Regions from separate parts of the Tsuneonella sp. HG249 genome, predicted to be linked through region 2. Evidence: predicted binding sites of a transcription regulator. Region 2 holds the regulator's gene; each other region holds the start of a gene.

Region 1 (10,535 bases), 790 kb from region 2:
AAGCTCTCCACCATGGCGGTCAAGCCCACGCCGTCGCTTACCGCGCCCATCGTATGCCCGCCCGCCGCGAGGTCCGCGTAGAGGAGGTTGGTTAGCGAGGCGAGCACAGCACCCAGAGTGAGTGTCGCCATCCGGCCGATCGTGGTGAGCAGCGTGCCGCCGATAGCGAGCCCCGCGACGATCGCCCCCACGCCGATGAACTTGGAAGCCAGCGCCACCTCGTCGTTGGTGTACTTCAACTCACCGAGATAGAATGGGTAAGCGAACGTGCCCCAGATCGCGTCGCAGATGCGGTAGGTGAGCACCAGCGCGAGGATCAGTACCAGCGACCAGCCGAGCCGGCCGACGAACTCGACCAACGGGAGAACCAGCGCGCGGTAGAGATGGTCGGCGACCACTGCACCGCCAGTGGCGACCGGAACGTCCTCCTGCAAAAGCAGGTCGGGGTTGCGTTGCTTGCCGACCAGCCAGCCGGCGATCAGCGCGGGAAGAACGATGGTCGCGATGACGATCAGCGGCCCGGCGGTAGCGGTGAACGCGGTCGGGTCGGGCCGGTCGTCGGGCGCAGCGGTCATCGACATGACCATGAACACGATCACGGTGGTGAGCGCGGCGGCCCACAGCGTTCCGATCGCCAGCAACGCCTGCATGCGGACCTTCGGCGATAGCTGACCCTTGCGGCGCAACTCCAGCATCGCGTCCTGTTGCTCCGCCGTAGGCGCAACGACGTCGGCGTCGGGCGCGAACAGGCCAGCGATACCGATCGCCAGCAGGATTCCGCCCATCAGCAGGTAGGTCTGCGGCCAGCCGATCCGCGCTGCCAGGATCAATGCCAGCGCGCCGCCCACCAGCGACGAGAGGCGAAAGCCCATTTGGTAGACGGTCGACAAGATGTCGAGGGGCGCATCGTCGTCGGCGATGTCGATACGCCAGGCGTTGATGGCGATGTCCTGCGTGGCGCTGGCGAAGGCGCCGATCGCCGCCAGCAGGCTGAACAGCCCGAGGGCGCTGCGCGGGTCGAGCAGGCTCATGACCACCAGCACGCCGCCCAGGACCAGCTGAGCCGGGACGATCCACTGCTTGCGCTTGCCGAGCTTGCGGAAGAACGGGATGTCGATCCGGTCGACCAGCGGCGACCACAGGAACTGGAAGGCGTAGGAAAGCCCGATCAGGCTGAACACGCCCATGGTCTCGAGATCGACCTCGGCCTCGGTCAGCCAGGCATAGAGCGTGCCGAGAAACAGCGCGAAGGGCAGGCCGCTGGCAAAGCCGAACAGCGCCATGAATCCGACTTTGCGGTTGCCCAATGCGCGCACGAGCGTGCGGAACCCCGGTTTCTTCGCAGCGGCTTCGGCCATTCCCTAGCGTCCTTCCCGATATCGTTGTTTCGTGCGACAATTAGCGCCGGCAGAGGAATAGGGAAGATGGCCATGAACGAGGCCGTAACCGCGCCGGGGAAAAGCCCCACCGCCGGCCAGCTCGCGCTCGCCGAGGCCCTCGCGCGCGGCGAGACGCGGCCCGCGAGCGGGATTACGCAGGTTCCCGCATCGGTTTACACCGACCCAGACCATTTCGCGCGCGAGAAGGCAGCGCTTTTCGATCGACTGCCGCAGGTGCTCTGCCCCAGCGCGCTCCTGCCCGAACCGGGCATGGCGGTGCCGCACGACCTGACCGGCAAGCCGCTGCTCGTCACTCGCGACAAGGCGGGCGCAGCCCACGTGTTCCTCAATGTGTGCCGTCATCGCGGCACGCGGCTGGTCGAAGGTACCGAGGCGGAGTGCGCCGCGCGTCTGGTGTGCCCCTACCACGCTTGGACCTATCGGCTCGACGGCGCGCTTCTCGCGTTGCCGCGGCCCGATGCGTTTCCGGGCCTCGACAAAGCCGATTACCATCTCGTCGAGCTGCCGAGTTGCGAGGCAGGCGGGCTGATCTGGTATTCTCCGAAAGACGAAGCAGACTTCACACTCGCCCGCACGCTGGGCGAGGACATGGACGCGTTCGGGGCGGCCGACCACTTCCACTTTCGCCGCAAGACGCACGAGGTACGTGGAAACTGGAAGCTGATCATGGACGCGTTCCTTGAAAGCTACCACGTCACCCGCCTCCACGCGAAGACGATCGGGCCGTTCTTCAAGGATGGGGTGACCAGCGGCGACATGATCGGGCCGCACGCCCGAAGTGCCGTTGGCCGAGTGGACGAACTCGACGGGATCGACCTCACCGACATGGCCGCGCTGCGTCGCCGGGTGACGTTCGCCTACCAGCTACTCCCCGCGACGGTGATCATCCCCAGCCCCGACTACATCAACGTGATGGCGCTGTGGCCCACCTCGCACGACCGCACGCTGGTCGAGGATTTCATGCTGATCCCTGAGCCTCCCGCCACCGACAAGGCGCGCGACCACTGGGAACGGAGTTGGGCGCTGCTCGACGGCGGGGTGTTCGCGGCCGAGGACTTCCGCGCCGCCGAGCTCGGCCAACAGGGTCTCTCGACCGGCGCGGTTCCGCACTTGACGCTGGGCACCCTCGAAGGCGGCATCCAGCGCTTCCACCAGACCGTCAGCGAGGCGTTGCGCGCGGCGAACTGAAAGCCTAGTCGCCCCGCCATGCCCGATAGCCCACGACCCGAAGGCGAACGCATCGCCAAGCTGCTCGCGCGCGCGGGCGTCGCCAGCCGGCGCGAGGTCGAGCGGATGATCGCCGAGGGCCGCGTGTCGATTGCGGGCAAAGTGCTCGACACGCCGGCAACGATCCTGCCCGATCTCAAGGGCGTCACCGTCGACGGCAAGCCGGTCGAACGCGCCGAGCCCACGCGGGTGTTCGCGTTTCACAAGCCGGCGGGTCTGATCACCGCCGAGCGCGACTTCTCGGGCCGGCCGACGATCTACACCGCGCTGCGCAACGCCATGCCGCGCAATGCCCCCCGGGTGATGCCGATCGGGCGGCTCGATCTCAATACCGAGGGCCTGCTCCTCCTCACCAACGACGGCGGCCTGAAGCGTGCGCTCGAGCTGCCATCGTCCAACGTGCCCCGCACGTATCGCGCCCGCACTTTCGGCGATGTCAGCCAGGCGGATCTCGACGAGCTGATCGAAGGCGTCGAAATCGACGGCGTGCGCTACGGCAAGATCGAAGCCGACCTCGAGCGCGGTGCCGGGCGCAACCGGTGGATCCTGCTCACCTTGACCGAGGGGAAGAACCGCGAGGTGCGGCGCGTGCTGGAACATCTCGGGCTCCAGGTCAGCCGCCTGCTGCGCGTCGGCTACGGCCCGTTCAATCTCGGTGACCTGCCGCGCGGCACGGTTGCCGAAATTCCGCAAGTGCAGGTCGAGAGGCTGCGCAAGAGCCTCAAGGCATGAGGATAATCGCCGGCGAATGGCGCGGCCGCAAGCTCGTCGCGCCCAAGGGAGAGGCAACGCGGCCCACGGCCGACCGGACGCGCGAAACCCTGTTCAACATGCTCACGAGCCGGGTCGGCAGCTTGGAGGGGCTGGCGGTCGCCGATCTCTTCGCCGGGTCGGGAGCCCTCGGCCTGGAAGCGCTGTCGCGCGGCGCGGCATCGTGCCTGTTCGCCGACAGCGACAAGAGCGCGCTCGATGCGATCCGCGCCAACATTTCGGCGTTCGGCGCGCGCGGCCGGGCTGATGTGCGCGCCGGGTCGGTGATGGCGCTCGGCGCGGTGGGGACCCCCTTCGACCTCATCCTGCTCGACCCGCCATACGGCACCGGCGCGGCGGCGGTTGCCTGCGACCGATTACTGCGATTGGGCTGGATCGGCCCCGCGACCTGGATCGCAGCCGAAACGGGAAGCAAGGAGGCGGTCGAAGTGGACCGGCTGACCGTCGATGCGGAGAGGAAGGTCGGCAAAGCCAAGCTCACCCTGCTTCGCCTCGCTAGCTAGGCGACACGGTGCCCAGATGGGCAAAGGGCGCCCCTCGCAGAGCGCCCCTCCCCGTTTCTGCGACCCGGACGGATTACTTCTGCGGCTTCTTGCCCGGGATCTCGCTGGCCGGCCGTCCCGGCCAGTAGTTGAGCGGACGGTTGCCGTAGTTCTTGCCCGCTTCACGCGGGTTAATGCAGCTGTCGGTCACGGTCGCGCTGCACAGCGGATATTCGCCCGCCGTCGCCGCTGGGGTGGTCTGAGTGACTGCGTTGCTGACCATCTGCGGGTCGCGGCCGGCGACGGCATTCGCGGCCGCCGCTGTGGTAGCAACTTGCGCGGTAGCCGAGGCATTGGCCGACGGGAGGCTCGCCATCTGCTTTGCGATCGATTCCCAAGCAGCGACGCGCGCCTCTGGGGCCATCGCGTAGAGTCGAGTGCGTTGCTCGTCGTTTAGCATCCACCAGCCTTCCTGCTGGGTGGGCGTGAGCGTCCAGTAATATACTTTGAAGTCGTTCGACCATGCGTCGTAGCCTGAGCGTCGCTCGAGCGGCCACGCGTCGTAGACTGGTTTCTGCGTCGGGGTCAGCACATACACGTCGCCGTCAGCGGCGACGGCGAGTTCCTGTGCTCCGGCCGGAATGGCCAGCGCCAGCGCGGCGGCGCCGGCGAAAATCAGCTTGTTCATCGGTTCTCTCCTGATGGGGTGTCCCTTTGACTACGCACTAAACATTCCGCAGGTTCCGACGGCGGGTTGCGCCCACGGGCGATGTTCCCTAGCTGTTCGCATCCCCATGACGTCCGATCCCGCCATCCCTGCGCCTCCCGCCGACGAACAAGTTCCGGCCTATGCGCAAGGACTTAACGCGCCACAGCGCGAGGCAGTTCTGACCACCGAGGGCCCCGTGCTTATGTTAGCCGGCGCGGGTACCGGAAAGACTGCGGCGCTCACCGCAAGACTCGCCCACCTCGTCGCGACGCGGCGAGCTTGGCCCAGCGAGATCCTCTGTGTCACCTTCACCAACAAGGCCGCCCGCGAGATGCGCGAGCGTGTCGGGCGGCACATCGGCCCAGCGGTCGAGGGAATGCCCTGGCTCGGCACGTTCCACTCGATCGGCGCCAAGATGCTGCGCCGCCACGCCGAGCTCGTCGGACTGCAATCGAACTACACGATCATCGACACCGACGATCAGCTACGCCTTCTGAAGACGCTGATCGTCGCCGAAGGCCTCGACGAAAAGCGCTGGCCCGCGCGCCAGCTCGCTGGGCTACTCGACCGGTGGAAGAACCGCGGGCTCAATCCGCAGGACCTCGATGCGATCGAGAACGAAGCCTACGCTAACGGCAAGGGGCAGCAATTCTACCGGCTCTACCAGGACCGGCTGAAGGCATTGAACGCCTGCGACTTCGGCGACCTGCTGCTCCACATGCTCAACGTGTTCCGCAGCAACCGCGAGGTGCTCCAGCACTACCAGCAGCGCTTCAAGTACATCCTCGTCGACGAATACCAGGACACCAACCAGGTCCAGTACCTATGGCTCCGCCTGCTCGCGCAGGAGCGCAAGAACATCTGCGTGGTGGGGGACGACGACCAGTCGATCTACTCGTGGCGCGGTGCTGAGGTCGCCAACATCCTCAAGTTCGAGAAGGATTTCCCCGGCGCGGCGGTGATCAAGCTCGAACAGAACTACCGCTCGACCCCGCACATCCTCGCTGCCGCCTCGGGCCTCATCAACGCCAACAGCGAACGGCTCGGCAAGACGCTGTGGACCGAGGTTCCCGCGGGCGAAAAGGTTCGCGTGATCGGCGTCTGGGACGGGCCCGAGGAAGCGCGCCGCGTCGGCGAGGAGATCGAGCGGCTCGAGCGCGAGGGCGCGGGCCTAGACCAGGTCGCCATCCTCGTTCGCGCGCAATACCAGACGCGCGAGTTCGAGGACCGCTTCATCCAGATCGGCCTCAATTACCGCATCATCGGCGGCTTCCGCTTCTACGAGCGCACCGAGATCCGCGATGCCCTTGCCTACCTGCGGGTGATCGCCAGCCCGTCCGACGACCTCGCGTTCGAGCGTATCTACAACCAGCCCAAGCGTGGCCTCGGCGCCAAGACGCTCGAGCAGATGCACCGCCACGCCCGCGCCACCGGGATGCCGCTTGCCGCCGCTTCGCTCCAGCTCGCGGACTCCGACGAGCTGCCACCCCGCGCGCGCGGCACGATCGCGCAGCTGATGGGCCAGTTCCTTCGCTGGCGGGACATGGCCGAGACCACCGCGTCCGCCGAGCTCATCCGCCTGGTGCTCGCCGAGAGCGGCTACGAGGCGATGCTCAAAGCGGAAAAGAGCGCCGAGGCCGCCGGGCGACTCGAAAACCTCTCCGAGCTGGCCCGCGCGATGGAGGAATACGACACCCTCGGCGATTTCCTCGAGCACGTCGCGCTGGTAATGGACAATGACCGCAACGACGGGGGCGAGAAGGTCACCATCATGACCATCCACGCGGCCAAAGGCCTCGAGTTCGACCACCTCTTCCTCCCCGGCTGGGAGGAAGGCGTCTTCCCCAGCCAGCGCGCGCTCGACGAGGGCGGCCTCGCCTCGCTCGAGGAAGAGCGTCGCCTAGCCTACGTCGCGATCACCCGCGCGCGGCGGCGCTGCACGATCCTCCACGCCGCCAACCGCCGCATCTATGGGCAGTGGACCAGCTCGATCCCGAGTCGCTTCGTCGGAGAGCTGCCCGCCGACAACATCTCGGAAGAAACCACGCTCACCGGCGGCGCTTCGCTGTGGCGCGCGCAGATGAGCGAGCACGACGACCCATTCGCCCACCTCGCGCGGGCGCAGCCCGCGCGCACCCTGACGCGCGGTCCGGGGTGGCAGAGGGCTCTGACCACCGGCTACGACGCCACACCCCATCGGGTGAAGGAGAATATCCGCAGCGCCGCCAGCTTCGCCGCCAAGCCGCGCGGCGACATCGCGGTCGGCCAGCGGGTGTTCCACGACAAGTTCGGCTATGGGGAGGTGGTCGACCAGGAAGGTAACAAGCTCGAGATCGAGTTCGAGCAGGCTGGCCGTAAGCGGGTCATCGACAGCTTCGTGTCTGTCGCCTGAGCCGCCGACCTCGCTTCGACGCAAAGGACTAATTTCAGGCGAAATCGGTGGAACCGAGGGTGTTCCTCCGCGTTCCTCCGTGATGTCGAAGACTATTCTGATCGTGGAAGATGAGTTCCTCGTCGCACTTGAGATGCAATGCATCCTCGAGGACGAGGGCTACGACGTGTTGGGGATCGCCGCCGATCTCGAAGGCGCGCTCGCCTACACGAACCGCAACATAGATCTCGCTCTGGTTGATCTCAACTTGCGCGACGGGCTCACCGGGCCCGAGATCGGCGAGCGCCTCGCCAAGGAGCATGACGCTGCGGTGCTATTCGTCACTGCCAACCCGCGTCTCCTCGGCAAGGGCATTTCCGGCACGATCGGGGTAATCACCAAGCCTACCGATGAAAACGTGCTCTTGTCGGCCGTGCGGTACGGTCTTCGCCGAAAGGTGGGCGACTCTGTCGAAGCGCCGCCGTTTATCCGCTGCTTCGGCTGATCAGCCGCGGCTGACCCGGTCGGCCGCGACTTCCACGCGGACCCGCAGGCCTTCCGGCGCCCACGTTCGCTCGATCTTCCCGCCGAGCTGATCGGTGATGCTGAGATCGGTCAATCGCGCACCGAACCCCTTGTAGCTGGGCTCCCCGTCGATCGGCGGGCCGCCAAGTTCTTCCCAAGTGACCACGACCTTCCCGGCGTGATTGTCGATCCGTATGCGGACCGTTCCCTCGGGCGCGGACAGGGCACCGTACTTGGAAGAGTTCGTCGCGAGTTCGTGAAAGACGAGCCCGATCGGCGTGGCCCCGCGATCGTCTACCGCGATATCGTCGCCCTCGATCGTAAGGCGCCCCTCGTCGAGCGCGGGATAGGGCTTCAGCAATCGCGTCAAGAGTTCGATCAGCGTTCGTGGCCCATCGTGCGGCGTGCTTTCCTCGCTGTGCGGGCGGACGTAGTCGTGCGCCCGGCCCAGCGCGGCAACGCGGGCCTGCAATTGGCGCGCAAACTCTTTCATGTCGGGAAACTGGCGCGCCGAGAGGCCGATCAAGCCGTTCAGCACGGCGAAGATGTTCTTGATCCGGTGGCTGAGTTCGCGGCTGAGAATCTCGTTCTGCTGCGCGGTTTCCTTGTGCTCGTGGATGTCGGTGCAGGTGCCGACCCAGCGGATGATCCGGCCGCCCTCACCCCGCACCGGCAACGCACGACCGAGCGTCCAGCGATACTGGCCGGAATGATGGCGCAGGCGGTACTCGATCTCGTAGGGGTCGCCCGTCGCGAGGCTATGGCGCCACACCGCCCAGGCTCGTTCCTGGTCATCGGGGTGGAACATGTCGTTCCAGCCCTCGCCGTCGGTCGAACCCTCGGGCATCCCGGTGAACGAGTACCACTGGGCGTTGTAGTAATCGTGAGCGCCGTCGGGCAGCGTCGACCAGACCATCTGCGGCATGGCGTCGGCGAGTTCCCGGAAGGTAATCTGGCCAGCGGTCTGACCGGTCTGATCGGCGATCGAAGTGTCCACGGGCCCCTTTCTGTAAGCTCACCATCCGAGCCCGCGCGCGGCTTAACCCAGCGTTGCTTGCCAATAATTAGACTTCAGTTCGAACGCAGCAACGGGAAAATTCCTGGTTGGTTTCCCGACGATCGGTCGACCCCCGAAAGGTTCCGCTTTCCGTCTCTAGCATGCAACCGCCGATAATCACCAAATGACGCGGAACTGCCTGCAATAACCGTCGTTTACGCGTCAATGCCCGGCCTCGCACTTGCCTTGCTCCAGCTTGCCACAACGCAAACCGGCACCTTTCCACATGACATCGAAGTATCCGCTCGCGCGCGCGCACGTGAAGCCGCGGTGCGGCAACAAGGTCGGGCTTCGCTGGCACTTAGTGTATCGCCCGGCGTTGCGCCACCTGTCGAGGTCGAGCGCTCCGCGCCGGCCGGAGCCCAAAACTATCGAAATCTCACGATCACGGTCCGCGGGGCCGTCCGCATCGCGGATCCGTTCGTGCCGCCCAATACCACGCAACAGGGGAATACAGATGAAGCCACTCCGCCCTAGCATTGTCGCTACCGCATTCGTTTCCGCGGCTCTGCTGGCCCAGCCCGCCGCGGCGCAGAACCGAGCGCGCACGCAAGCAAGCGGTAGCAGCCCGGCGGTGGCGATTCTCACCGCGGTCCCGGCCGATCAGCAACCGGACGTAGTGCTCGACATTCCCAACCTGTCGGTGGAATCGATCACGCTCGAAGTCCAAGGGCTCGAGGCCCACGTGGCGCTCGACGCGAGGCTTGCCAGCCTGCTGCATCTCACCGCGGGCGCGGATGCCAAGCTCGATTCGGTCAAACTCGATATCAAGGGTGTACAGGCCCAAGCCGCGCTGATCGTTCGGCTCGACAACGTTCGAGCGATCATCGAGCGCACCCTGCAGACACTGGACAACAACCCTCAGATTATCACCCAACTGACCGGCACTGTGGACAACGCGGTCAATGCCACCGGCGGCGTGGTGAATAGCACGGTGCGCAACGTCGGCGACCTCACCCAAGGCGTGCTGCGCTCGGGCGCGGTGCTCGACATCGCCCGCACCGGGCTGACCGTGGTCGGCGAGACGGTCAATGCCACGGGCGAAACGGTGCGGCGCCTGCGCGGTGCGGACGGCATCGTTTACGAGGTGGTCACCAACACAGCGGGCCGCATCCTCCGTTCGGCGCGCGTCAGCGGCTGAGCCGCGCGGGGAATCGGAAACCTCACCGCGCCCACTCGTTGACCGGCTGAAGGAGAAGAAGAATGTCGAGTGAAACCGGCAACGCGCAAGGGCGTAAGGAGAACCGCGGCAGCGGCGCGCCGAACCAGGCCGAGCAAGAGATGGAAGGCCGCGACCCGAACAAGTCGAACGCCCGCGACCGCGAAAATCGCAAGGGCGGCGACAACTCCGGGTCACTATAGGTCGCCCTAACCTAGGTTGTTAGCGGAACCGCGCTGCTCGGTCCCGGTTGGCCATCGGAGGGAGGGCCGCGCTGCCCCCGAAATCCCGCTGACGGAGCTGAATAGCCGATGAAGGCCGCGATTAAGACTGCCGAGGGAACCTTCGCGATCGAGGAGGTCGAGGAGCCGGTCCTCCTCACCCGCGACTTCGTGAAGGTCAAGGTCCGGGTGGCGGGCATCTGCGGCACCGACCTGCGGCACTGGCGCCAGCCCGACGAGAAGCTGTGCGGCAAGATCACGGGCCACGAGGTCGCCGGCGAAGTGGTGGCGGTGGGGCAGTCGGTCACCAACGTGAAGCCGGGCGACCGCGTAGTGGTGGAAACCGTAATGGGCGACGGCGTCTGCCCCTACTGCCGCATCCAGCGCTACAACATCTGTGAGCATCTCTACGACGTGCGCATGAAGTACGTCTACCATGCCTACGGCGAGTACCTCGTGGGCCCTTCGGAGAAGATGTACCGCCTGCCCGACAACGTGAGCTTCGACGACGCCACGCTGGTCGACACCCTCGCCGTTTGCCTCCACGCGCAGCATCTTTCCGGTCTGACGATCAACGACAAGATATGCATCATCGGAGCCGGACCGATCGGCC
Region 2 (10,535 bases):
GGCGAGACGCCGGTGCGCATCGGCGGCCGGCCTGTCGCGTGGCACCAGCTGCAGGCTGTGCTGGCCCTCGAGTGCGAAAAAGTCGTTTGCCTCGCGCGAGGACCGAGCCCGGTGCTCGCGGCACTGCAGCGGGAGGCGGAGGCCCGCGAAGTCAAGTTTCACGCCTCGGCCCAGTCGAGCGCTCTGCCGGGATTGGTGGGCGCGGCCGACACTCTGTTCGTATTGGCACCCGGGACGTTAGCCGATCGGGGCTGGCTGACTCAGGCGCTCGGCGCCCGCGCCGGGGTTGCGGTGCTCGATGCGGAAGGTGCCGTCCAGCGCGGCTTCGAGCGGATCGATCTCGAACACGCATGGGCCGGGGTGTTGGCGGTGAGGGGAGACGCCGTCGAGGCGCTGGCCGACCTGCCTCCTGACGCAGACCCCATATCGGGCCTGCTGCGCGTCGCGCTCCAGCGCCGCGGACGGCGGGTCGAGGTCCCCAGGGGATGGCTCGACGAGGGGCGTTGGGCGATGCTCGGCGACAGCGCCGCTGCAAAACGAGTCGAGGAAAGTTGGCACGAGCGCCATGTGCCGGCACCCGCGTTCGATCGGCCAGGCGAGGCTATCGCTCATCGCCTTGCGCGATGGTTATTGCCGCGTTTGGCCGACACCTCGGCGCTTGTGGGCGTTCTGGCCGTTGGCGGCAGCTTGCTGGCGGTCTTGGGGGGGGCGGCCGGCTACGCCGGATATTCGGTGGCGGGGCTTCTGGCCTTGACTGCCGGCACACTCATATCTTCGGTCGGTGAGCGGCTGGGCCTCTTCGCGCGTGCCGGATCGGGCACCAAGGCGCCCAAGCGCGCAATCGAAGTGCGCGATGCAATGCTTGACCTGTCGTTGATCGCGATTGCCGCGAGTCCATTCGAGTTGGCCGGCTGGACGGGCCCTTTCGTGGCAGCGGTCCTCATCCTCACGCTCCGCCTATCGCGCGAAGACGAGGCGCCGCGGGCCGTTCGGCCCTTCGGCGATCGTTTCTCGGTATATGGCGTGCTGACCAGCGCCGCCGTCGCCGGTTTGATGGTGCCGTTTGCGGCGGGTCTGGCGTTGATTGCCCTGAGCCTTCGGCTGTTCTGGCCGAAGCCACGAAGCTAACAGGGATTTAACCACGGTCGGCTATACCCGTCCGATGAATGATGCGGTGACGATGCAGTCGAACGACGCGGCCGTCCAAGAGGTTCTGCGTGATCAGCTCGCGCAGGGCGACGCCGTTCTCGCTTCCATCGCACCAGTGCTCGGTCACCTGTTGGCGAGCAATGACCAGTCGCTATTCACCGATGAGATTGTCAGCCGGGTGCGAGGCATGGTCGCCCATATCGCACGCCAACTGGTCATCTCAGGATCCGAAAACCCGGAGGGCATCGATCCTCGCGAGCTAAAAAACGACCAGCAATTGAACGGCATGACGACGACGCTGCTGTCCGATCCGAGCCTGGTGGCGCATTGCCATTCCCTCGCGCTCGAGTGGCAGTTGACCATGAAGCTCGAGAAACGGTCGGCGATCGACCCGGTACTTTCGCCATTGCTGCAGGCCCTGATCGCGTCGGACGATGCGCCCGTGGCAAGCGGCGCGATGGCGGCCTTGGCCGCGCAGGCGCGATTTGTGCAGCAACAGCGGCGGATGGAGCTTCCCATCGAAGAGCTTCCCGCCGGCTTGTTCGACCGAGTTCTGGCGAACGCACGCGAGGCTGGCGGTATGGCGCCGCAGCCCATCGCGAAGCTCCGCAGCGACTATCGTGAAAGCGAGGGCAGGCTGGCCCTCATGGCCAAGCTCATTAGCGGGATGGGCAGCGGCGCAGTCGCTGCCTTGTCTGTGCGCCACGCGGGGCTGGCGATCTTCTTGAGCGCATTGGCGGCCGCTACGCATCAGGATCGCGATCTCGCAGCGGTCGCAACGAATGAGCGCCAGCTTGCGCGCCTGGCGCTGGCATTGCGCGCGGCCGGTCTCAGGCCGAGGGAGGTCGAGGAGCAGGTCCTGCACATTCACCCCGATCTGGCGCTACCCAGCGGATTCAACATGCTCCGCGCGGATCACGCGGCAGCTCTGCTCGCCGCTTCGGGGCGCCGGTCCGTTGCCTGACATGACCACCGGAGGAAACGTGCTCGCGCGCGCCCAGACCGATGCGCTCGATCGCTTGATCGAGGCCGACGAGCCGCTAGCCGGGCTGCAGCGGCGTTGTGGAGGAGAGATCCCCGGCACGGTTGCGATCCCGGAGCTACTCGAAGCGGTGCGCAAGGCGCGCAAGACCGAGCTAAGGCTTGCCCGTGCCATCGAGGCGCTTGACGGCGAGGAAGTTGTTCGGGCCTGGGTCGAAATTGCGCCTCGGGACGAGGCGAGCGGCTCCGGCTGTTCGATAGAAGTGGGCACGTGGTCGACCCGGCCACGCCCGGTCATTTCCGACGAGGACGTCGAGTTCCGCCGAGTTACCATCGACCGGGCGCTTGCGGAGCTTACCGCGCGTCTCGATCCCGCCCAGCGGGTGCTCGCGGTAGATGCGTCCGCCCCCGACGCCGCCGGGATCGCACGAAGGATGCGCGATTCGCTGGGCTGCATTTGGACGGATTTTGTCGAGCTTCCGGATCTGGCTCATCGCCAACCGCTGCATTGGCGTCTGCTCGATGGCGCCCGTTGCCGCCTGGAAGGCTCCAGGCGAATGTGGACGGCGACGCTGGTGCCGCTAGGTTTGCCGGAGCCAGGCAGTGCGGGCTTCGAATTGCTGCTGGTAGCGGACACCCCTCTACCCATGCGAGCAGCCGCCGCCCCCGAAATGCAGCGGGCCGCTGCTTCGTTTGGGCGCGAGCTTACTCCTGTTCTGCGCCAGCCGGTCTCGCGGATCATTGCGAACGCGGAAACCATACGCTCGCGCCTCGCCGGGCCGATCGCCGAAGAGTACAGCAACTACGCTGCCGACATCGCTTCGGCCGGTCAGCATTTGCTGTCTCTCATCGAGGATCTTTCAGATCTCGAGATTGTCGAAGCGGACGACTTCGTCACCGTGCCGGATCAAATCGACCTGGCCGATGTCGCACGGAGGGCGGTGGGCATTCTGAGCGTGCGCGCTCGGGAGCGTGGGACGGTCGTCACTGCCCCGGCCGAGGACGCGCCGGTCCCCGCGGTCGGCGAATTCCGGCGCGTGCTGCAAATCCTGCTTAACCTCGTGGGGAATGCCATCGCCTACGGGCCGGACGGCTCGACGGTGCGCCTGGTGACCGAACGTCAAGGCGATCGATCTTCGATCTCCGTGATCGACCAGGGCCCGGGCCTCGGTCGGGATCAGCGGGAAATGGTGTTCGAAAAGTTCGAACGCCTTGGCCGAAGCGGTGACGGCGGCTCCGGACTTGGTCTCTATATTTCGCGCAGGCTGGCGCGAGCGATGGGCGGCGATCTGACGGTCGAAAGCATCCCTGGCGAAGGCGCGAAGTTCAAACTGGAACTGCCGAGCGTTTAGCGTCGCCGGCTACCCCACCAGAACAGCGCGACACCGATTGCGACAGTAATCGCGCCGTAAACCGCCCATTGCCGCTCCGCGAGCATGAAGCTTTCGGCCGGCCACATCACCAGGCCGAGGCCCTGAAGCGCCCACAGGCCGCCAGCCAGGACCAGGGCGACGCCAAAAATCTGCGCCAGGACGCGGAGCGCGCGCATCAGCGCTTCTCCACCGGCACGTAGTCCCGCTGCGTCGGGCCGGTGTAAAGCTGGCGGGGACGACCGATGACCTGCGCCGGATCACTGATCATCTCATTCCACTGCGCAACCCATCCGACCGTGCGGGCCAGCGCGAACAGCGCAGTGAACATCGTGGTGGGGAAGCCGATCGCCGAGAGGATGACACCCGAGTAGAAATCGACGTTCGGGAACAGCTTCTTCTCGATGAAGTAATCGTCCTTCAACGCCATTTCTTCGAGGCGCAGCGCGGTTTCGAACAGCGGATCGTTGACCTTGAGAGCATCGAATACCTCGCGCACCGTCTTCTGCATCACGGTCGCCCGGGGATCGTAGTTCTTGTACACCCGGTGGCCAAAGCCCATCAGGCGGAACGGATCGTTCTTGTCCTTCGCCCGGTCGATGTAATGCGGAATCTTGTCCGGAGTGCCGATTTCGCGCAGCATGTTGAGCGCCGCCTCATTCGCGCCGCCGTGGGCGGGTCCCCAGAGGCAGGCGATGCCCGCCGCGATGCACGCGAACGGGTTCGCGCCCGAGGAGCCGGCAAGGCGAACCGTCGAGGTAGAGGCGTTCTGCTCGTGATCGGCATGAAGGATGAAAATCCGGTCCATCGCCTTCTCGACCGCCGGCACGACTTCATAGGGCTCGGCCGGCACGCCGAAGGTCATGCGGAGGAAGTTGCCGGTGTAGCTCAGCGAGTTGTCCGGATACTGGAAAGGCTGGCCGACAGAGTACTTGTAAGCCATCGCCGCGATCGTCGGCATCTTGGCGATGAGGCGATGGCTGGCGATCTTGCGCTGCTCGGGATCCGAAATGTCGCTGCTGTCGTGGTAGAAGGCGGAGAGTGCACCGGCGACGCCGCACATGATCGCCATCGGGTGGGCGTCGCGGCGGAACCCGCGGTAGAAAGTCGCCAACTGCTCGTGCAACATGGTGTGGCGGCTGATCGTATAGGTGAAATCGTCCAGTTCTTGCTTCGACGGGAGCTCACCGTTGAGCAGAAGGTAGCTGACTTCCATGAAGCTCGATTGCTCGGCGAGTTGCCCTATGGGGTAACCGCGGTGCAGCAGGACGCCTTCGTCGCCGTCGATATAGGTAAGCGCGCTCTCGCAGCTGCCGGTCGACTTGTAGCCGGGATCGTAAGTGAATGCTCCGGTCTGGCCATAGAGCTTTCGGATGTCGATGACATCGGGGCCGACACTGCCTTCGAGGACCGGCAGGTCGATGCTCTTGTTGTCGAAGATCAGCGTTGCCGCTTTGTCCGCCATGGTCTGTCTCCTTAAGCAGTGTGACCCGCGCCGGCGGGGGCCACTAGTGCGTCGAGCCGCGCGAGCGATTCCTCCCGGCCAAGCAAGGCCAGAACGTCGAAAATTCCCGGCGACGTCGTCGTCCCGGTCAAAGCCGCGCGCATCGGTTGCGCCAGCTTGCCCAAACCGAGCCCAAGCTCCTCTGCGTAAGCCTTGAGGTTGGCCTCGAGCCCCGTCACCGTCCAGTCGCTTTCCGTATGCAGCCGTGCAGAAATATTTGCGAGCAGTTTGCGCGCGTCGGGCGTGATCAGGGGGGCCGCCTTCTTGTCCAGCTGCAGGGGCCGGGTCTTGAACAAAAACTCTGCGCCCTCAGCGAGTTCGATCAGGTTCTTCGCGCGCAACTTAAGCTGCGGCATGGCCTCGGTCAACAAACCCACGTCGGCCTGGGGGCCGATCCTGTCCGCGATCAGTGCAGCAAGCCGGGCGTCGTCGGCCTCGCGGATGTAATGGCCGTTGAGGTTCAGCAGTTTCTTGGTGTCGAACCGGCTCGGGCTCTTGCCCACGCCGGCGAGGTCGAACAACTCGATCGCCTCTTCGCGGGATATCTCCTCGCGGTCCCCATGACCCCAGCCGAGCCGCAGCAAGTAATTGAACACCGCTTCCGGGAGCAGGCCCATCTCGTCGCGATATGCATCCACCCCGACCGCGCCATGACGCTTCGACAACTTCGCGCCGTCCGCCCCGAGAATCATCGGGACATGGGCATAGACCGGTTCAGGCCATCCCATGGCTCGAAGGATCACGAGTTGGCGGAACGCATTATTGAGGTGGTCGTCACCCCGGATGACGTGGGTCACGCCCATATCGTGATCGTCGACCACCACCGCGAGCATGTATGTTGGCGTGCCATCGGACCGCAGCAGGACGAAATCGTCTAGTTCGCTGTTGGCCACCGTAACGGTGCCCTGAACCTCGTCTTCGATCGTGGTCTCGCCATCTCGCGGCGCTTTGACGCGCACGACATAGGCGGCATCGGCGGGCCAGCTAGCAGCCTCGGCGTCGCGCCAATCGCTGTCGATGCGGAAGGTGCGGCGTTCCGCCTGCGCCTTGGCACGGCGCTCAGCCAGCTCTTCCGAGGTGAGATAGCAGCGATAAGCGGCCCCCCGCTTGATCAGCTCGTGCGCGACTTCCGCGTGACGGGCCGACCGTTCGAACTGGAACATTGGGGGTTCGTCCCCTTGCAGGCCGAGCCATCCCAGGCCGTCGAAGATCGCGGCGATCGCCGGCTCGGTCGAGCGGGCGCGGTCCGTGTCCTCGATCCGTAGCAGGTACTTGCCGCCATGGTGGCGGGCGTAAAGCCAGTTGAATAACGCCGTTCGCGCGCCGCCGATGTGGAGAAATCCGGTGGGCGACGGAGCGAAGCGCGTAACCACTTCTCCGTTAGCGCTTGCCATCCGAATTATCGTCCTTATCCAATGGCTTCCATGGCAACTCGCATAGTGCCGCTGGTACCCATGGGGGAGGGTGAACCGCCGGCCGATGCTGCAGTGCAGCGGCCTTGGCGCAAGGCGATGCGGTTGTCCAGTGTCGGGGACTTCGCCGAGCGCTTCCTGGCGACGGCGGCATTCGATCGGGCACCTTGGCTGGCGATCGCACTGGCCGGCGGCATTGCAGCTTGGTTTGCTTTGCCCGGCCCGACCGCTTGGCTCTTGTGGCTCGGGCTAAGCTTGCTCGGAGCGCTCGCGGCGGCGACCCTTTGGCGCGATAGCGACGAACGAGGCGAGCTGCGCCGTGCAGGGATTGCCATTGGTTTGCTTGCAGCTGGCGGGCTAGCACTTGTGTGGACGCGATCGGAAGCGGTCGGGGCCCCGCCGCTCGACCGGCCCCAGGTGTTATGGATCGATGGACGCGTGCTCGAGCGCGAGGATCAGCCGGCGGAGGACCGCGTCCGCCTGACGCTAGCCTATCGCGACGCCGAGGCTGGCGAGGCGCGCAAGGTGCGGGTCAATGTTGCCCCTGAGCATATGGCATCCGGTGTGGCCGAGGGCGCGCGGGTGAAGGTGCGCGCTCGCCTGATGCCGCCGGGGTCGCCAATGGTGCCGGGCGCCTACAACTTCGCCCGCACGGCGTGGTTCGCCGGTCTTGCCGCGACCGGCAGCGCGATCGGTCCGGTCGCCGTGATCGAGCCCGCGCCGCCAGGCGGGGGCATGGCACATCTGCAGCGCCGGTTGTCCGCACACGTGCGCTCACGGGTTGAAGGCTCGCCGGGCAGCATCGCCGCTGCTTTCGCGAGCGGGGATCGCGGAGGCATCCCTGAGGCCGACGAAGCCGCGATGCGCGATTCCGGGCTTACGCACCTTCTTTCGATCAGTGGGGTCCACGTCAGCGCGGTCATCGCGGCGACCTATTTCCTGGCCATTCGCCTGCTCGCTCTGTGGCCGTGGCTGGTGCTGCGAGTCCGCCTGCCGTTAGTGGCGGCGGTCGCCGGGGCGGGGGCCGGCCTAGCATACACGCTTCTGACGGGCGCGGAGGTGCCGACCGTGCGCAGTTGTATCGGTGCCTTGCTGATCCTAGTCGCCTTGGCGCTCGGGCGCGAGCCTTTGTCGATGCGCATGGTCGCTGCCGCTGCGATGATCGTCCTGTTGATGGTGCCTGAAGCGTTGGTGGGGCCGAGCTTCCAGATGAGTTTCGCCGCGGTAATCGCCATCGTCGCGCTACACGAAGCGGCGCCGGTAAGGGCATTTCTCGCCCCGCGCGAGGAGGGCTGGTTCGCACGCGGGGGCCGGCGAGTGGCGATGCTCCTGCTTGCCGGCATCGTCATCGAGATCGCGCTGATGCCCATCGTGCTGTTTCACTTCCACCGGGCGGGGTTTTACGGTGCGCTGGCCAATGTCGTCGCGATCCCCCTGGTTACGTTCGTATCGATGCCGCTGATTGCACTGGCTCTTGCGCTCGATGTCGTCGGCGGCGGGGCGCCGGTCTGGTGGCTGGCGGGCAGGTCGCTCGATTTCCTGCTGGAGATTGCGCGGTTCACAGCGGCCCAGCCGGGCTCGGTGCGGCTGATGCCGCAGATGGGGATGATGACGTTTGCCCTCTTCGTCATGGGCGGGCTGTGGTTGGCGCTGTGGCATGGCAGGAGGCGCGCGCTCGGGTTGGTGCCCGTGATGGTTGGAACCGCGTTCCTCGTGGCGACCCCCAAACCGGATGTGCTCGTCTCCGGAGATGGCCGAAACGTCGGCATTGCCGGGGCAGGAGATCGGCTCCTGGTGCTGCGCGAGGGACGCAGCGATTTTGCCACGGATAACCTGCTCGAGCTTGCCGGCGTTGAAGGCGAGCCGATCCCCCTGGAGCGATGGGGCGGGGCGCGCTGCAACCGCGAGTTCTGCATCGTGTCGTTGCCGCGGCCGGAGCGGGATTGGACACTTGTCATGGCCCGCAACCGTTCGCGGATCGAGGAGCGCGCGCTGGCTGCGGCTTGCGAACGGGTCGACATCGTGATTGCGGACCGTTTCCTGCCGCGCAGCTGTGTCCCGCACTGGCTCAAGGCCGACCGCCGCTATCTGCAGGAGAGCGGAGGACTTGCCCTTTATCTGGAAGGCGAATGGATCGCCTCGGTTGGTGAAGTCGAGGGCGCGCATCCATGGTGGACCTTGCGCGGACGCTAGGTTCCGACGAGATCAGTGATACCGGCGCAGCAGGCCTGCCAGCTTGCCCTGTACCTTCACCTCGTTCGGGCGGTACACCTGCGGCTCGTACGCCCCGTTGGCGGGGTCGAGCCGGATCATCCCATTCTCGCGGCGGAGGTACTTGAGGGTGGCTTCCTCGTCGCGCACGAGCGCGACCACGATCTCCCCATCGCGGGCGATGTCGGTCCGCTTCACGAGGGCGAAGTCGCCGTCGAATATGCCGGCCTCGATCATCGAATCGCCGGAAACCTCAAGCGCGTAGTGCTCGCCCGGTCCAAGCAGGGCGGCAGGCACCGGCAGCGTGCTCTGGCCTTCGAGCGCCTCGATCGGAACGCCGGCAGCGATCCGGCCGTGCAGCGGCAGCTCGATGATATCGTTGGCGGGCTGGCGCACGGCGGTTACCGGGCGAAGCGGAACGACGTTGTCGTTGGCCCGAGGGCGCGGTGCCGCGACGGAATCCTCCGGTTGCCGGATGACTTCAAGGGCCCGGGCGCGATTGGGCAGGCGGCGGATGAAGCCGCGTTCCTCGAGCGCCGAGATAAGCCGGTGGACGCCGGACTTGCTCTTGAGGTCGAGCGCCTCCTTCATTTCCTCGAACGAAGGGGAAATCCCGCTTTCCTCGAGCCGAACGGTGATGAACTGAAGAAGCTCGCGCTGCTTGGCGGTCAGCATGCCACTCTATCCCCAACTACCGTTCCAATTCGGGAACGAACGTGGAACAATTAGGCAACTTGTCAATCCGCGTCAAGCCATTCCCCGAGCGGGCGAGTAACGATCCCTCTCAACCCGTAGCGCGCCATTGACCGGACTTGCCGCCGGTCTTCTCAAGCAAACGAACGCCTTCCACGACCATGCTCTTGTCGAGCGCCTTGGCCATATCGTAGATTGTCAGAAGCGCCACGCAACATGCTGTCATCGCTTCCATCTCGACGCCTGTTCGGCCGGTAAGAGAAGCCTGGGCCCGGGCTTCGATCGCATCGTCGTGGAATGTGAAATCGAGCGTTACCGATTCGAGCGCAAGCGGGTGGCATAGCGGGATAAGCTCGGCAGTCTTCTTTGCGGCCATGATCCCCGCGACGCGGGCGACGGCGAGCACGTCGCCCTTGGGCCCGTCGCCCTCGCGGATCGCGGAAAGCGCCGCGGCTTTCATTCGGATCTGCCCGGCCGCCGTTGCGGACCTGGCGGTATCGCGCTTGCCGCCGACATCCACCATTCGCGCGGAACCCGTCTCGTCGACGTGGGTCAAGCCGTTCATGCCGGCCCCCTGTTGGATTCGGTACGGTTCCGACACAGTTCGACGACTCCAATGGAGGGGGCCGGAACGGCCATATCGAGACGGAAGGGGAAGGATGGAATCGCGGTCATCGGTCGACCATGACGATTCGAAGCCATGTAGGAAAGCGCGAGTTCAGCCCTGCAGTAGCGAGCGGGTCGCCGCTTCCACGTCCCGCGCGCGCATGAGGCTCTCGCCCACCAGGAATGCCCGCACCCCCGATCTCGCCAGACGCTCGCAGTCCGCATGGCTCTCGATCCCGCTCTCGCCCACGAGGAGCGTTCCGGCGGGGACGCGGGACGCGAGGCGCTCGGTGGTCGCGAGGTCGGTGCGGAAGGTCTTGAGATCGCGGTTGTTGACCCCGATCAGCCGCGAGCGCAGGTGCGCCGCGCGATCCAACTCGCGTGCGTCGTGCACTTCGACCAGTACGTCCATCCCGCGCTCGATGGCCGCCGCTTCGATCTCGGCCATCAAACCGTCGTCGATCGCGGCCACGATGATCAGGATCGCGTCCGCCCCGATCGCACGCGCTTCGGCTACCTGCCAAGGGTCGATCATGAAGTCCTTGCGCAAGACCGGCAGGACGCACGCACGGCGGGCGTCCGCGAGGTAATCCTCGTGACCCTGGAAAT
Region 3 (10,535 bases), 810 kb from region 2:
CGAACAGCGCCATCGCGCCCGCGGCGATCGCGTCGTCGGGGCTCATCAGGCGGGTCGTGACCGGCTCGTTCGCGCGGATCTCGGCGTTCACTTCGGCTTCGACCGCGGCGATGTCTTCCGCCGTCAACGGTTTAGGGTGGGAGAAGTCGAAGCGGAACCGGTCGTCGGCGACCAGCGAGCCCTTCTGCGTCACGTGTTCCCCCAGCCGGCGGCGCAGCGCGGCATGAAGCAAGTGCGTGGCCGAGTGGTTGGCACGGATACGGTCGCGGCGGTCGGCGTCCACCCACAAGTGCACCGTATCGCCCACCGCTATGGTGCCGGCTTCGATCCGGCCACGGTGCGCATGGAGCCGCCCGAGCGGCTTCGAGGTATCCTCGACCGCAATCTTGAGCCCCCCCGGGGTGCTAATGGTGCCGGCGTCTCCGCTTTGGCCGCCGCTTTCGCCATAGAACGGGGTCTGGTTGGTGAGGACCACGATCTCCGCACCGGCGTCGGCGCGGTCGACTTCCTTGCCATCTTGCACGATGGCGGTGACCCGGCCCTCGCCTTCGGTGGAGGTGTATCCGGTGAACTCGGTGCCGCCCTCTCGCTCGGCGATGTCGAACCACAACTCGCCGTCAGCCGCCGAGCCGCTGCCCTTCCACGCGGCCCGCGCCGCGGCTTTCTGCCGCGCCATCGCGGCATCGAACCCGGCGCGATCGACCGCGATACCGCGACTCCGAAGTGCGTCCTCGGTCAGGTCGTAAGGGAAGCCGAACGTGTCATAGAGCTTGAAGGCGGTCGCGCCGTCGAGCTCACCACCCTCGGCCATGCTGCCGGTCGCTTCATCGAGCAGCTTGAGCCCGTTGGCGAGCGTCCGGCGGAACTGGGTCTCCTCGCGTTCGAGCGTCTCTTCGATCAGTGGCTGCGCACGACCGAGCTCGGGGTAGGCCTGCCCCATCTCCGCCACCAGCGCGGGCACGAGCCGGTGCATCAAAGGCTCGCTTGCGCCCAGCAGGTGCGCATGGCGCATCGCACGGCGCATTATCCGGCGCAACACGTAGCCGCGCCCCTCATTCGACGGCAGGACGCCGTCGGCGAGCAGGAAGCTTGTCGAGCGCAAGTGGTCGGCAATGACCCGATGGCTCACCTCGGCCTCGGTACCGGCTTTAGTAGACGTGAGACTCTTGGAAGCGCCGATCAGCGCCTTGAACGTGTCGGTGTCGTAGTTGTCGTGAACGCCCTGCATCACCGCAGCGACGCGTTCCAATCCCATACCCGTGTCGATGCTGGGCTTCGGCAGCTCGCCGACGATCTCGTCGGCCGCCTGCTCGTACTGCATGAAAACGAGGTTCCAGATCTCCACGAAACGGTCGCCGTCCTCGTCAGGCGATCCAGGGGGGCCACCGGGAATGTGATCGCCGTGATCGTAGAAGATTTCCGAGCAGGGGCCGCAGGGACCTTCCGAGCCCATCGCCCAGAAGTTGTCCTTGGTCGGGATGCGGATGATCCGCTCCTCTGGCAATCCGCTGACCTTCCGCCAGAGATCGAACGCTTCATCATCGGTGTGATAGACAGTCGCCGTCAGCCTGTCGGGCCTAAGCTCCCATTCCTTGGTGAGCAGGGTCCACGCATGGAGGATTGCCCGCTCCTTGAAATAGTCGCCGAAGCTGAAATTCCCGAGCATCTCGAAGAATGTGTGGTGGCGCGCGGTATAGCCAACGTTGTCGAGATCGTTGTGCTTCCCGCCCGCGCGGACGCACTTCTGGCTGCTGGCCGCGGTGGGTCCGGGAGGCGCTTCCAGGCCAGTGAAGATGTTCTTGAAGGGCACCATGCCAGCGTTGACGAACATCAGCGTCGGATCGTTGTACGGAACCAGCGGCGCGCTCGGCACCACACGATGCCCTTGGCCCGCGAAGTAGTCGAGGAAGCTGCGGCGGATTTCGTTCGTCGAGGTCATCTTGTTTGGCAGGTAGTTGCTGGGGCTAGGGCGGACAAGCGAATTGCGGTCTAAAAGTGGCAGCGTCAGCCGCGCCGGCCGGTCACGATCCAAGCGGCGGCCGGAAATCCCACCAGGTTGCCTTCGCGCCGGCTGTGTAGCCAGCGCTCTAGCCGTTCGATGAACGCCGCGCGCTCGTCGGACGGTAACTCGGTGGCGGCCGCTGCAGCCGGCCCGATCGACAGGAAGAATTCGGTGGCGTCGGCGGCGGGGTCTTCGCCCATTCCGGCGATATAGGCAAAATCTACCGCCTCGAAGGCAATGTCACTCCAGCCGGCCGCCGTCAGGATGCTCTCGACTTCGTTGGGATCGGCGAAGGCGAAGGGGCCGGGGGCGCCGGGGGCAGGATGCTGCAGAGTGCCCGGGGGCAGCAGCTCCGCGATCTCCGTAGCCCAGGGATTCTCCGCCCGGGCGCGGAAGCACGAGAAGAGCAACCCGCCGCGCGGCGCAACCAATTGCGCCAGATGAGCGAATGCGCCGACTGGCTGGTCGAAGAACATCACACCGTGGCGAGAGACGACGAGGTCAGGGTGGAAGCCAGGGCGTGACCAGTGCGACGCGTCGGCCACTTCGAACGACGCATTGGCGAGATGCTCCCCGCGCTCTCTTGCGGCCTCGACGAGCGGTACGCTGATGTCGATCCCGACGATCTGCGCATCAGGGTTCCCGCGGGCGAGAGCGAGGGTGAGCTCCCCGGCACCGCAACCGACGTCGAGCGCCGCCGAGATACGCTCGGTGCGAGCGCGGCCGAGCAGGCGTTCGGTGAGGCCGGCAAAGCTACGGTCGGTGCGCCGCCATTCCTGGGCCCACTTGTTGCCCGTTCGGCCTTCCCAGTCGCTTCGGCTCGTCATCTCGCCCTCCCTGCAGATGACGGGATTGCGGTGAGTCCGGCGGATTGCAAGCGACATACGTCTGCCGAAAGGGAAAAGCCGGTGCGGGCCGCCTGGGCACACGCACCGGCTTTCCGGTTTGGCGGGCGCGGGGGGTGCGCCCTTCACTTGAAGATCAGATGTCGTCTTCCGCGTCCGGGCCCGTCATCATCTCTTCGGCGACGGCGTCGGTCCGGCCGCGAATGGCGGCTTCCAACTTGTCGCAAACCTCGGGGTTGTCTTTCAGGTACTGCTTGGCGTTCTCGCGGCCTTGGCCGATGCGGATCGAGTCGTAGCTGAACCAGCTTCCCGACTTTTCCACCAACCCAGCCTTGACCCCGAGATCGAGAATTTCGCCTATCTTCGAGATGCCTTCGCCGTACATGATGTCGAACTCGACCTGCTTGAACGGCGGCGCGACCTTGTTCTTGACGACCTTCACCCGGGTCGAGTTGCCGACGATATCGTCGCGGTCCTTGATCTGGCCGGTGCGGCGGATGTCGAGGCGGACCGAGGCGTAGAACTTGAGCGCGTTGCCGCCGGTGGTGGTCTCCGGATTGCCGTACATCACGCCGATCTTCATGCGCAGCTGGTTGATGAAGATGACCATGCACTTCGAACGGTTGATCGAGCCGGTCAGCTTGCGCAGCGACTGGCTCATCAAACGAGCCTGAAGGCCGACGTGGCTATCGCCCATCTCGCCTTCGATCTCGGCCCGAGGGACCAGCGCGGCGACCGAATCGACCACGAGCACATCAATCGCGTTCGAGCGCACAAGAGTGTCGACGATCTCGAGCGCCTGCTCGCCGGTGTCGGGTTGCGAGACGATCAGCTCGTCGATGTTGACCCCCAGCTTCTTGGCGTAGCCGGGGTCGAGCGCATGCTCGGCGTCGATAAACGCAACGGTGCCGCCCAGCTTCTGCGCTTCCGCCAGCACATGAAGCGCGAGCGTGGTCTTGCCCGAGCTTTCCGGACCGTACACTTCGATCACGCGGCCCTTGGGCAGGCCGCCTACGCCAAGCGCTATGTCGAGGCCGAGGCTGCCGGTCGAAATCGTTTCGACCTGCATCGTTTCCTTCTGGCCGAGCTTCATCGCCGAGCCCTTGCCGAACGCGCGGTCAATCTGCGCGAGCGCGGCGTCCAGCGCCTTCTGACGGTCCGTATCCAAGTCCTTGCCTTCCACCAGCTTGAGATTCGAAGCCGCCATGACACACCCTTTCGCGTTTTGCCTAGGCCCGCAGGCCACCTGTCACCCGAAGCGGTATGTATCTGCTTTGTTCCAATAGAACAAGGAGTGAACAAAAATTTTTGTGCTGGAACGGCAGATGCTTAGTTGTTGCCTATCGTCCACCGTAGTTCGCGGCGGCCATTGGCAGGCACGGTCGTTTCGTAAATCCGCGCTCCGTCCTTCACCCGGGTGCCTCGCAAGCCACCGATCTTCGCGGCCCCACCCCCCAACGTGAGTCGCAGGCGGACCGGCGAGGGGTTTGCATTGCTTGCCACGAGCTTCATCGGGATACGCTGGCCTGCTTCAAAATCGGTGTCACCTTCGGCCGCGCACGATACCGCCACTTGGGGGCTTTCGCCGAGCGCGATCTCCAAATCTTGCCCCGAGGCATAGTCTCGCAACCGCTGCTCGCCGACGAGAAGTTCGCCTTTCGAAGTGCTTTCGAACACCGTGATGCCCCCATTGGGCAGGGCGACTCCCAGCCCATGTTTGGCGTCGTTCACCGATGCGAGCAGCAGTCCGGCCTGGCCCACCTCGTCGAGATTACCCCACGGGCTGCAACTCGCGGTGTGCAGCAGCCTTCCCTTGACCGCATCACGGTCAAGGAACGCGACCTGCTTCTGGCTCTGCGCTGCCACTGTCACCGGCTCGGGCACGCGATACAGTTTCAGATCGGCGAGGTCTTCCTCGCGCGCCACCATCGCCGCGCGCGACACCCGAGTGCCGGTCACGACGACGTCTTGCGCTTCCAGCATAATCGCCGGGGCCGCGGCTGGGGGTGGAGGCGGCGGGGGCGGCGGCACGGGATGGCGGACCGGCGACCCGGCCGCGGTGCTGCCGAAGGGATAGCACATCAATCGCAAGGGCTTGCCTTCCGGCGGGTCGGACAGGCTCTCGTAGTCGCTTTCCACGCGTAGCTTGCCGGCGACCGCCATCAGTTCGGCGTCGGGAAAGCTCTGGCCGTTGTCGTTCACCAGCGTCAGCCAACTGGTGAGCCGCATCTTGACGTTGTCGGCCGAACCCCCGTCGTCCAGCGTGGCGACGTAGTGAGCCTGCCAATCGAAGCCCCACGAGAGATAGGTGAGCGTGACGGTATAGGTCCCGCCCGCCGGCGACGAAGTGTCGATGGAATAGACCGGCCGCGCCGAAAGACCCGCGGGCACGCGGTCGAACGTGAGCTTTTCCGGGAGGCCCGAACAACGCACCGCCTCGAACCCCGAGCTGGTCTGCAACACTAGGCCCCCGTCGGCGCGGGTGCGGACGATCGCATCCTCGCGCGTTTCGCGCCCGGTCGCGGGGTTGGTGCGGGTGAGCGTCACGCGGTTGCCGAGCGTGCCGTCGACCAGCGCGCCTGGGCTCAGCAAGGCGGCGTTGCGGTTCTTCTCGATCGTGCCCCCAGGAAGGCCGGTGACGATTGCGGTGACCGCCACCATGCCTTCCGAAACACCCTCGAAGCGGATCGTCGTCTCGCCAGGAGGGAGGGTGACCTGCCGGGTCTCGCTGATCATCGCAAACCCGCGCGGCCAATCTCGATCCATCACGCCGTCGGTCCCGCGATTAGGATCGCGGTACACCGTCACCGCGAGCTTCTCGGGCGGCGAAGCATCGACCGCGTCGCGCGCGGCGAGTGGCTGGACGACCGCCGCCAGCAGCAAGGTCGAGAGCGTCCAGCGCACCGGCCGACTCCTCAGTACCGCGTCTCGTAGGTCACGCGGACCTCGCGCTTGCCGTTGGCGGGCACCGACACGAGGTACTTGCGGGTGTCGGCGTTGAGCTGTTCCCCGGGGACATCTTCGCTAGTGATCCGGAAGTCGCGGCTCCACCAGCCGCGGTCGAGACCGCTCTGGGTAAGCTCGACGTCGACCGGCGTGGGTTTGGCGTTGGTGAAGGTGTAGCGCATAGTCGTGCGGTAATATTCGACTGCCCGCTCGGCAGTGACTTCGCGCACGACCTCGCCGTCCTTGATCACGCGGTAGCGGCTGCTCGCCTCCCATTCGCCGGGCGTGATCTTGTCGCGCGCGACCACATCGGCCTGAACGAACACGTCGAATGCGTCGCCGGTGGTGAGGGTCAGCGCGCTGCCCATGGGCGTGTGACCAATCCGGCTCTCGCCCACGAACTGTGGCGTGCCTTGGCGGTCGCGCTGGTAGAAGCGGACCGTGCCCGCAGGCAGCGCGTCGCCGAGACCTTGCTCGCGCGAGGTGGAGAAAGCGATCGCGCTCGACACGTTCACGGGCTGCCCGTCGCTAACCAGCCAACCCACGTTACGGGCATAGACCTTGCGTGCCGCCACGCCCTGCACGTCGAGGAAGCTCACCTGCTTGGTCTGCGCGTTGGCGATCGTTGTACGGCCGGGCAGCGGGTAGAGATAATAATCGGCCAGCCGCTCGCGATCGGCGGTCTCGGTCCCCGGGACGAAACCGCCCGGGCGCGGCGGCGGCGGCGGGCGCCGGTAGGTCGCGCCGTTGTTGCCATTCGAAGGGCTGCCGGCGACGAGCACGGTATCGGCGTTATGAAAAGTGGTGCCGGTCTGGTTGGTCAGGGTGATCCAGCCCTGCATATCGGTCGTGCCCTTGGCCTCGTCGTAGAGCGCGACGTAGTCGGCGTCCCAGCCGAGCCCGCCCGTCAGATAGCGGATGGAGGCAGGCCTCGCGCCCCCGCGGTCGCTCTCGACGGTCACTGAAAGCGTCGGCCGCGCACGCAGGTTAGGCGGTACGCGGTCGAACACCGTGCGCACCGGCAGGCCATCGTCGCGCAGAACCTCGATCCGGTCGCCGATCTTCACCACAACCCCGCCCGCAGTGGAGAGCACCGTGGCACGCTCGCGGGTCTCGGCGCCCGTGGCAGGATTGGTGCGGATCAGGGTAACGGTCTGGCCGATCGCCTTTTCCATCAGCTTGGCGGGTGTCAGCAGGTCGAAGTCGAAGTTCTGCTCGACGATCCCGGCCCCCGCCGCGTTGAAGCTCAGGGTTTCGGGGCGGATCTGCGCCGACACGTCGGGAAACTCGATCCGGCTACGGCCCGAGGCGATCGCCAGCTGGCGCACGTCCTGCACCAAGGCCTGGCTATCGTTGTAGATCGTGATGTCGAGATCGCCCTGCGCGGTCGGTTCGGTCTCGGCGGTTTGCGCGTAAGCGGTCGCGGCAAAAGCGGCGGCGGCGGCGCCGGCCAGACATAAGCGATTCAGGCGCATGATCTCTCCCGTCAGCGAACCCACAAGGACGCTTGTATGTAACAATGTATCCTGCGCCTTTCCCTAGGCTGAACGATACGGGATTATCGTCTCGCGGCCCCCAGCACCATCCCAACTTTGTCGGAAATCTGCTGCACGCTGAAGGGCTTGGGAATGAAATGCATGTCCGAGATGTCGATGTCGTTGCGAAGCTGTTCTTCGGCGTAGCCCGACATGAACAGGATCGGCAGAGCCGGTTTCAAGCGCCGGATGGCGCGGGCCATCGCCGGGCCATCCATCCCCGGCATCACCACGTCCGACACCACGACGTCGAATTCCCCGCCGTTGGCGACCGCAGCCAGCCCCTCCTCGCCGTCGGCGCATGCCGTCACCTCGTAGCCCGAGCGAACCAGCGCCCGTTCCGCAACCGCGCGGACCATGTCCTCATCCTCGACGAGCAGGACGCGGCCGCCCCCGGACCACTCGGTGGCGGGCTTACTCTCGGCCACCGGGGCGGTGGGAGCCTCCCCCTGATGCACCGGCAGATAAACGCTGAAGCGGGCGCCTGCGCGTGTCTTCGCGGTGGCGGGCGTATTGTCGGCGAAGATGAACCCGCCCGACTGCTTGACGATCCCGTAGACGGTCGAGAGGCCAAGGCCGGTACCGCCCAGCGCACCGCTCGGCGCGCCGCGGCTTTGCTGTTTCGTGGTGAAGAACGGTTCGAAGATCTTGGACAGATGCTCGGGCGGGATGCCGCCGCCCGTGTCCTGCATGACGAGGACGGTATAATCGCCTTCCGGCACGATCTCGCTGCCCATCTTGCGCACGTCGCGCGCGGTCACCCGGCGGGTAGCGAGCGACAGCTTGCCGCTGCCGTCGCCTTTGGCCTGAATGGCGTCGCGCGCGTTCACCGCGAGATTGACGATGACCTGCTCGAGCTGCTGCGGATCGGCGCGCACCGGGCCGAGCTCGCGATCGTGGTGGACCTTGAGTTCGATCTTTTCGCCGAGCAGCCGCTTCAGGAGCTGGCTCACCTCACTCACTACGTCGGGCAACTGGAGCACCTGTGGGCGCAGCGTCTGCTGGCGGCTGAAGGCGAGCAATTGCCGCGTGAGCGCCGCCGCGCGATTGGAATTGGCACGGATCTGGTTGATGTCGTCGTAGTCGCTGTCGCCCGGCGTATGGCGCAGCATCATCAGATCGCAGGTGCCGATGATGGCGGTCAGCACGTTGTTGAAATCGTGCGCCACCCCGCCCGCGAGCTGGCCGACCGCCTGCATCTTGGTGGCCTGGGCCACCTGCCGCTTCAGGCGGGTCTCCTCGGTCGAATCCACCAGGCTGAGAAGTACGGCTGCCTCCCCCAAACCTCTGACCCCGGCGATCCCGAGCGAAACGGGCTCTTCCGGCTGGCCCCGCAGCCGCACCGCCATGTCGGTCGCGCTGGCCGGACCCTTGCCGAAGCGGCGCACCGCGTCGACGATCGCCGCCTTGTCCTCGCGCACAACGAGGTCGGAGGGAAATTGCGGAAGTGGTTCTGTTTCCAGCCCCGCTGCGCGGCGGAACGGAATGTTCGCGAAAAGAAACCGTCCGTCGCGGTCGGTCATTGCCAGTCCAAGCGGCAACGCGCCGAGCAATGCCTCGAGCTGTGGAGTGGCCGCCGCGTTGGCGCTTTCGACGCCGCCGCCGAGGCCGACGCCGGCATCGACGAGTAGCATCAGGCTCGGGCCCGCGTCGGCATCCGGCGCGCGGCTCGCCTGGGCCTCGCCGAGCGGGACGTGGATGAGCGTCTGCGGGCTGCCCCGGCGCCCTTCGCGGGAGAAAAATATCCGGTCGCGCTCGTCTGCACGCAAAAGGCTGGAGAAGTCCTGTCCCGCCAAGGTCGCCGCCGCATCGCCTGCCGCTCGGCTGGCGAAGCCGGGCGCGGCGGCTCGGACCAGCCCGTCGGAGCCGACGAGTGCCGCTTCGATCCCTGCGCGGGAGAGTAGATGACCGAGCGGGCCCGCGAGCGCGCGCGCCAGATCGGCCACGAAGTCTTCTTCGGCCTGCCCTTCGAATCTCCAGACGAGATAGTCCTCGCCCCGGCCCGCCCGTTCAGCCCTGGCAGACCACCGCCGCGATCCGTCGGCTGCCTCGATGCCCTCGGCCCGGCCGGCGCCGTCGCGCCAGGCCTCGCGAGCCATGCGGGTGAGGGCCTCGAGTGCCGGCCGGTCGAGGGGCAAGTTCGGTGGCGCCGTGCCGGGCCCGAACCACTCCGAATACGCGCGGTTGGCACAGACGAGGCGGTTGGCCCGGTCGACGATCGCAACCGCCTCGCCCGGCCGCTCGATCGCGGTTACTGTGACCGACCAGTCGGGCGGCGCCAAGTCATCGCTAGCACTTGCAGGCCGCATGCGCGCAAAGACCGAGACGGCGGCGACTATCGCCACGACGCCGCCAAGGAAGGCCGCGGCGGCGACTCCATCGCCACTGAGCAGCCAGATGACCGCGGCGCTTGCGGCTACTGCGGCGCCAAGGACACCGTACAAAGGCGCGGGGCGCTGAACGGGCCCGTTCATGCCTCGTCCGACAGCGCTTGCGCCCGCCGCGCCTTGCGCTCGCCCAGCCGCCGCTGGCGCTTGCCGGCGACCACGAAGCGCCAGGTAAAACCGGTCACCAGATAGCTCACGGCGGCGGCCACCACCGCGACTACCACCAGCCCGAACGCGGTCACCAGCGTAGCGCCGGTCAACCACTGGAGCATCTCGCCAACCTCGCTGTGTTCCATCGCTTTGTTGACCGGCGCCACCACCGTCATGGCGTCGACTCGCAGCATCCACGCGCCGACGTTGTACGAAAGCACCCAGATCAGCGGTGTTGTTACCGGATTGGTGATGAAGGTCGTCAGCGCGGCAACGGGGACGTTGGCCCGTACCGACAAGCACAGCAGCGAAGCGATCAGGATTTGCGCGAACGGCACGATGATCCCCACCACCATGCCCAGCGCGACCCCGCGCGGCACCGAGCGGCGGGTGAAGCGCCACAGTTCCGAACGAAGGATCCTGTTGGCGAACGGCCGCGTCCAGCGGCTGCCTTCCATCTGCTCGCGAGTCGGCAGATTGCGGTGAATCCAGGAGGAAGCTTTGGCGAACATCGTTTCGGTGCTGGTCTTAGGGAATCGGCAGGGGCGCGGCTAGCCGCGGTCGCGCATCAGGCGAGCCTTGTCACGCTTCCAGTCGCGATCCTTGATGGTGGCGCGCTTGTCCTGCGCCTGCTTGCCCTTGGCGAGCGCCAGTTCGACCTTCGCTCGCC

The links. The regulator LexA, encoded in region 2, represses DNA repair genes until DNA is damaged. The targets are predictions, from matches to a motif close to GTTCCNCNCTTGTTCT.
Region 1: the regulator LexA is predicted to act here: its motif matches at 4,652-4,667, upstream of ACWPM1_RS04455 (ATP-dependent helicase).
Region 3: the regulator LexA is predicted to act here: its motif matches at 4,132-4,147, upstream of recA (recombinase RecA).

What each region holds. Positions count from the first base shown of each region.
Region 1 covers NZ_JBSOQY010000001.1:901,383-911,917, reverse strand. The annotation lists gene ACWPM1_RS04480 (AmpG family muropeptide MFS transporter) at 1-1,358, opposite strand, end outside; gene ACWPM1_RS04475 (aromatic ring-hydroxylating oxygenase subunit alpha) at 1,431-2,588, shown strand; gene ACWPM1_RS04470 (pseudouridine synthase) at 2,607-3,359, shown strand; gene rsmD (16S rRNA (guanine(966)-N(2))-methyltransferase RsmD) at 3,356-3,901, shown strand; gene ACWPM1_RS04460 (hypothetical protein) at 3,975-4,568, opposite strand; gene ACWPM1_RS04455 (ATP-dependent helicase) at 4,675-6,981, shown strand; gene ACWPM1_RS04450 (response regulator) at 7,064-7,465, shown strand; gene ACWPM1_RS04445 (PAS domain-containing protein) at 7,466-8,482, opposite strand; gene ACWPM1_RS04440 (hypothetical protein) at 9,000-9,683, shown strand; gene ACWPM1_RS04435 (hypothetical protein) at 9,746-9,904, shown strand; gene ACWPM1_RS04430 (zinc-dependent alcohol dehydrogenase) at 10,013-10,535, shown strand, end outside.
Region 2 covers NZ_JBSOQY010000001.1:1,690,853-1,701,387, reverse strand. The annotation lists gene ACWPM1_RS08590 (hypothetical protein) at 1-1,128, shown strand, start outside; gene ACWPM1_RS08585 (hypothetical protein) at 1,163-2,113, shown strand; gene ACWPM1_RS08580 (sensor histidine kinase) at 2,115-3,482, shown strand; gene ACWPM1_RS08575 (hypothetical protein) at 3,479-3,679, opposite strand; gene ACWPM1_RS08570 (citrate synthase) at 3,679-4,965, opposite strand; gene gltX (glutamate--tRNA ligase) at 4,977-6,398, opposite strand; gene ACWPM1_RS08560 (ComEC/Rec2 family competence protein) at 6,429-8,609, shown strand; gene lexA (transcriptional repressor LexA) at 8,622-9,302, opposite strand; gene moaC (cyclic pyranopterin monophosphate synthase MoaC) at 9,412-9,885, opposite strand; gene trpC (indole-3-glycerol phosphate synthase TrpC) at 10,039-10,535, opposite strand, start outside.
Region 3 covers NZ_JBSOQY010000001.1:878,613-889,147, reverse strand. The annotation lists gene alaS (alanine--tRNA ligase) at 1-1,939, opposite strand, end outside; gene ACWPM1_RS04365 (class I SAM-dependent methyltransferase) at 2,005-2,829, opposite strand; gene recA (recombinase RecA) at 2,984-4,054, opposite strand; gene ACWPM1_RS04355 (DUF4139 domain-containing protein) at 4,177-5,751, opposite strand; gene ACWPM1_RS04350 (DUF4139 domain-containing protein) at 5,763-7,268, opposite strand; gene ACWPM1_RS04345 (response regulator) at 7,352-9,802, opposite strand; gene ACWPM1_RS04340 (DUF2062 domain-containing protein) at 9,799-10,377, opposite strand; gene smpB (SsrA-binding protein SmpB) at 10,417-10,535, opposite strand, start outside.